DNA from 2 places in the Methylomonas sp. HYX-M1 genome. Region 1 is predicted to be linked to the other one. Evidence: predicted binding sites of a transcription regulator. Region 1 holds the regulator's gene; the other holds the start of a gene.
What was found. Region 1 encodes HrcA, which represses chaperone genes, less so after heat shock. Its sites were predicted from a motif close to TNTTAGCACTCNNNNNNNNNGAGTGCTAANA; they were not measured.
Positions count from the first base shown of each region.

Region 2: a site for HrcA is predicted at 1,687-1,717, ahead of groES (co-chaperone GroES). Genes of this name have one in related genera too.

Region 1 is NZ_CP160405.1:1,273,804-1,276,928, forward strand. Features, by position in the region: gene AB0A83_RS06020 (hypothetical protein) at 1-198, opposite strand, end outside; gene AB0A83_RS06025 (VacJ family lipoprotein) at 367-1,110, opposite strand; gene hrcA (heat-inducible transcriptional repressor HrcA) at 1,483-2,523, shown strand; gene grpE (nucleotide exchange factor GrpE) at 2,574-3,125, shown strand, end outside.
Region 2 is NZ_CP160405.1:1,825,594-1,828,718, reverse strand. Features, by position in the region: gene groL (chaperonin GroEL) at 1-1,305, opposite strand, end outside; gene groES (co-chaperone GroES) at 1,354-1,641, opposite strand; gene AB0A83_RS08410 (molybdopterin-synthase adenylyltransferase MoeB) at 1,785-2,534, shown strand; gene AB0A83_RS08405 (hypothetical protein) at 2,587-2,883, opposite strand.

The DNA.
Region 1 (3,125 bases):
ATTGAAGCTCATTTGGTCGATTTGTTTGTCGTCTATAAAAATATCGAGTAGCAATAGCACAAGGTTGTCGTGCTGATGTGCGTTATCCAACACCTTTACGCTGGATACGATGCGCATATGCTCGTCGATGTTGTTGATGTATCGTAACGACGATAAATGCTCGATTTGTGAGGGGCTTAGAACGTTGTTATTAGTCATCATGAAGCTCGAATTAAGGCCAAGACGGTTTATCCGGAGTCATTGGGCAACAAAATTTATGCCAAATTTTCCGGGATCGAATCCTGATTCGATCCCAAGTCGCCAAATACTAACGCGTGCTCCAGCCGGCATTTTTATTCGGAGCGATTTGCCTTGGCGGCATCCGCCTCAATAAGGATTTACCGGGGACAGTTTGTCATCCAGTTCCTCGATGTCCAGCAAGTCTTGCGGCGGTACGTTGCCGTCATGAACCAAATAATTTCTTTGCGACAGGTAGGCACCGCGGAAAAAAGCGTAGCGATCTAAAGCGGCTTCAGTGGCGATTTTTTCGTTTTCCAAATTATCCGCCCGTAAATCGGTCGTATTTAGCGCGCCTAGGCCGATGGATACGGCCCGGGAGACCGTGGCCGAGGAAAAATATAAGCCCGTATAGCTAATCGGATTGGTGGCTGTGTCGCCCAGCAAACCGAATATTCCACGCGGCGAACTCGGTCCTAATAACGGCAAGACTAAATACGGGCCGGCGGGGACTCCCCAGACGCCCAAGGTTTGATCGAAATCTTCCTTATGCTTGGGGAAGTCCAAGCCGCTGGCAACGTCGATTAATCCGCCTATACCCGCCGTGGTATTGAGCAGCAAGCGCGCGGTATCCTGGCCGGCTTCGTCCAGCTTACCTTGCAGGGTGTTATTGATGACGACGCGGATGTCGTCCAAGTTGCTGAAGAAATTGGTCACGCCGCTGTCTACGATGTCGGGCGTTATCCAGCGGTAACCTCTGGCGACCGGTTTCATCACGTAATCGTCCAGGCTATCGTTGAATCCCTGCATGCTGCGGTTCCACCCCTCGAACGGGTCGTCCGGGTTTTTCGCAGCGCTTGAGGCGCATCCGGTCGCTAATATGATGATGGCCATTGCGGGCGCTAATAAACGGGATGGTCCCAAACGCATGCTTTTATACCTCGTTAGTTGTAGGCCGGCACAAGGGGTGGCGCAACATAGCACACAATGCCGGCTAGTCGGCAAGGAATTATAGGCGGTGGCGGAACAAATAGGACCTGCCGGCTTAGCTACCGATTAAAGTTAAATTTCGCTATCGCAACAGGGCTCGTTTGCCAGTTCTTCGCAAGCAGCATACGTAAAATCGGCTCATAAAGCGTTAGCCCGTGTAAGTCGTATTTGGAGAAACCGGCCGGCAGGGCGGTTGACAAGGTTTCGGCTTGCTGTTAGCTTTCCTGGCACTCTTGGGCTTAGAGTGCTAATAGTGGTTTTTCGGGTGGAGTGGTTGTGGCCAGTAATCCAGATTTAAACGACAGGTCTTTGTACCTATTAAAAACCTTGGTTGAGCGTTATATCCAAGACGGACAGCCCGTTGGATCGCGCGTGTTATCCAAGGATGCGAATCTCAAACTGAGTCCGGCAACCATTCGCAACGTGATGGCCGATTTGGAAGATTTGGGATTGATTCATTCGCCGCACACCTCCGCCGGCAGAGTACCCACCGTCAGCGGCTACCGTTTGTTCGTCAACAGTTTGCTGACGGTTAAGCCTTTGCAATTGCAGGAATTGGATCAGTTGCATAGCCACATGTTGTCGGAAGCCGACGCGCCGGCCGAGTTATTGTCCAAGGCTTCCAAGTTGTTGTCTGAAGTCAGCAAAATGGCAGGTGTGGTGACTTTGCCGCGCCGGGAGTCGGTCACGCTGCGGCACATCGAATTCCTGCCGATGTCGAGTGGCCGGGTTCTGGTGATATTCGTGACCGACGGCGACGAAGTGCATAACAAGATTATCCATACCGAGCGGGTTTTCGCCGCATCGGAATTGCAGCAGGCCGCCAATTACCTGAATTCGGTCTATAGCGGTCAAAGTCTGGCTCGCATCCGGGAACTGATTTTATCCGACATGGAACAGGATAAGAACCAGGTCAATCAGGGCATGATAGATGCGGTGAATATGGCTAAATTGGCGTTCGAGCAGCAGCCGAAGGAAGATTATGTGCTAAGCGGCGAGACCAATCTGATGGGGTTTTCGGAATTGTCGCATATGGATAGATTGAAACAGTTGTTCGAGGCATTCAGTCAGAAGCAAGGAGTGATTCACCTGTTGGATCAATGTCTTAACTCGGAAGGCGTGCAGATTTTCATCGGCGAGGAGTCCGGGTACCGGGCCTTCGATCATTGCAGTTTGGTGACTTCGTCCTATTCGGTCAACGATGAAGTGGTCGGGGTACTCGGAGTGATCGGCCCTACCCGGATGGCTTACGAGAAAATCATTCCCTACGTCGACGTTACCGCAAAATTATTGGGAGCGGCCTTGAATAGTAAATAATCGTCCCTATCGTTTACGGACTGAAAAAAATTAATACTGTGGAGTAGAACATGAGTCATCAGCAATCAAGCCACGAGCAGCAGACAGACAGTGAATTAATTGCCGAAGTGCTTGAGCAAACCAAACACGCGTTTAACGAGCCGGTTGGAGAAGAGGCGCCGCAGTCTGCCGAGCAAAGCGCGGAACTGGATGCTTTACGTGCCCAGTTGGAAGAAGCGCAGCAACAGGCGGCGGCCAATTTGGATAAAGCCATGCGTGCTGCGGCGGAGATGGACAATCTGAAAAAGCGCATACAAAAAGAATTGGACGACGAGCGCAAATACGGATTGGCCAAGTTCGCAAAAGAATTGCTTTCGGTCCTGGATAGCCTGGAATTAGGTATACAAGCCGCTACCGGCGACAGCCCGGAGATGGCTAAATTACGCGAGGGCAGCGAGCTGACGATTAAGCAGTTCGAATCCGTATTTGCAAAATTCAACATCGAAGCAATCGATCCCACCGGTCAACCGTTTAATCCGGAGTTGCATCAGGCGATGGTCATGCAGCCGAGTACCAGCGTTGAGCCGGGTCACGTTATTACCGTATTCCAAAAAGGTTATGTG
Region 2 (3,125 bases), 550 kb from region 1:
ATCGTGATTGATACCTTTCAGGCCTTCCAAAGCAGCCAGAGCACGGACCAGAGCAGTACCACCGCCGGCAACCACGCCTTCTTCGACGGCTGCGCGAGTTGAATGCAGTGCGTCTTCGACACGGGCTTTCTTCTCTTTCATTTCGACTTCGGTCGCAGCACCCACTTTGATCACCGCCACGCCGCCGGCCAGTTTTGCCAGGCGCTCTTGCAGTTTTTCCCGATCGTAATCGGAAGTAGCATCGTCGGCTTGGGCGCGGATTTGTGCGACACGACCTTTGATTTGCTCTTCGTCGCCGGCACCGTCGATGATGGTGGTGTTTTCCTTATTGATTTGTACACGCTTGGCAGTACCCAGCATGTCTACGTCGGCTTTTTCCAATGACAAGCCGACTTCTTCGGAAATAACGGTACCGCCGGTCAAAATCGCAATGTCTTCCAGCATGGCTTTACGGCGATCACCGAAACCGGGCGCTTTTACTGCGCACACTTTTACGATACCGCGCATGTTGTTGACAACCAAGGTAGCCAAGGCTTCGCCTTCAACATCTTCCGCAATGATCAACAGCGAACGGCCGGATTTGGCTACGCCTTCCAATACCGGCAGCATTTCACGAATATTGGAGATTTTTTTGTCATACAGCAGGACAAACGGATCATCCAACTCGACGCTCATGCTGTCTTGTTTGTTGATGAAGTACGGAGACAAATAACCGCGATCGAATTGCATGCCTTCGACCACGTCCAATTCGTTGTTTAAACCGGTACCTTCTTCTACCGTGATAACGCCTTCTTTACCGACCTTCTCCATCGCTTCGGCGATAATTGCGCCGACCGATTCGTCGGAGTTGGCGGAAATGGTACCGACTTGAGCAATCGCTTTGCTGTCGCTGCATGGAATCGCCGCTTTCTCGATAGCCGCTACCGCTGCCGTCACGGCGCTGTCGATACCGCGTTTCAAATCCATGGGATTCATGCCGGCCGCAACCGCTTTCAAACCTTCGTTGACTATTGCTTGAGCCAACACGGTTGCAGTGGTAGTGCCGTCGCCGGCGACATCAGAAGTTTTGGACGCAACTTCTTTAACCATTTGTGCGCCCATGTTTTCGAATTTATCCTTTAATTCGATTTCTTTAGCAACCGACACGCCGTCTTTGGTAATGGTGGGAGCACCGAAGCTTTTGTCCAATACGGCATTACGGCCTTTAGGACCCAAGGTCACTTTTACCGCGTTTGCTAGAATGTTGACGCCCGCAACCATCAAAGCGCGCGCATCACCGCCGAATTTTACGTCTTTTGCTGCCATTTTTTATTCCTTAATCGTTTTTATGTAATTGATAAATATCGATTTGGATTATTCCAAAATACCCATAATGTCGTCTTCGCGCATCACAATGTACTGCTCGCCGCCGACTTTTACTTCGGAACCGGAATATTTACCGAACAATACTTTGTCGCCAACCTTAACTGCCATTGGACGCACCTGGCCGTTATCAAGAGGTTTGCCTTCGCCAACTGCCAAAACTTCACCTTCGCTCGGTTTTTCTGCAGCGGAACCGGGCAGTACGATGCCACCTGCGGTTTTGGTTTCTTCTTCCACACGCTTAACGACAACGCGGTCATGTAACGGACGAATTTTCATCAATGTCTCCTTTATGTAGATACAGGTTAAAGATCAAACTAAATTTATTAGCACTCTCTTGTAACGAGTGCTAATAATAGCGAGGTTTTGCACTCTGTCAAGCTCTTTGGCATTATCAACCGCCTTTCTCGGAAGCTTTAAACATGAACGACCAACAACTGTTGCGCTACAGCCGACAAATCATGCTGCCCCCAGTGGATATCGAGGGTCAGCAAAAACTATTGGATGCCAAGGTATTAATCGTCGGGGCCGGCGGACTAGGCTCCCCGGCAGCCATGTATTTGGCGGCTGCCGGCGTAGGCCACCTGACGCTCTACGATAACGACCAAGTGGATCTAAGCAATCTACAACGCCAAATCGCCCACGGCACCGCCGATATAGGGTTGGACAAAGTCATTTCAACCCGCGACAGCTTAAAAAACATCAATCCGGAAATTGCGGTAGTCGCTCGCAAGGCACGATTAGAAGGGGAAAACCTGTTAAACGAGGTAAAAAATACCGATGTGGTTTTAGATTGCAGCGACAATTTCACCACCCGCTTTGCCGTGAACAAGGCATGCGTAGCCTACCGAAAACCTTTGGTTTCAGGAGCCGCCATACGCTTTGAAGGACAAATTAGCGTATTTACGCCGGGTAAAGGGGAAAGCCCTTGCTATAACTGCTTATATCAGAGCGAGGGCGAAGAACTGCAAAACTGCGCGACTAATGGCGTTATCGCGCCTATCACCGGTATTATCGGATGCGTTCAAGCACTGGAAACCATCAAGCTAATCGTTTCCTGTGGAGAACCCTTGGTTGGCCGTCTATTGCTGCTGGATGGATTAAGCATGGAATGGCAAAATTTACGCTTGAAAAAAAACCCGCATTGTCCTTGCTGCGGCCATTCTGTCTAATAAAAAGCCGGGAAATACCCGGCTTTTTTCCAACTCGGCGCTAACAATTAAGTCATTTTTTAGCGAGTAAGCCTTTAACCGTGGTTATTAATTTCTCGGCCATATTCAACACTGGCGACTCGCTATCGCCATGTGGTTCGATATCGCCAAAAGGCTCGCCATTTTTCATCGTGTACATGTAAATGAAATAGCCCAACGGTGCAAATGCAAAAAAGGCGATGATCAGCATCACAATGCCTAGCTCAAACACACCACCCATAGCAACCTCCTCATTTTTTTTAGTTTTTGTTGTTAAATTAAGACCATAGGCCTCATAGCGGACTATAACCCCATCGGTTCTACGGTACAAGTTCAAATTCCTGCCACACCCGATTCAATTGGCTACAACCCGCAATAACCATAAAGTTCAAACGCTTGAAATTATCCAAGTTAGGGGTACCATCCCCTCCATCAATCACAATAAACGCTACTTATCCAAGGAACAATTTCGTAGAGATCATGCATGCAAATTTGTCTACCCAACGGCATCAATCGTCGGCCTCTTTGTTTACTGTTTGTTGACTAAGTATCAATGCAGCAGCTTTGACAATC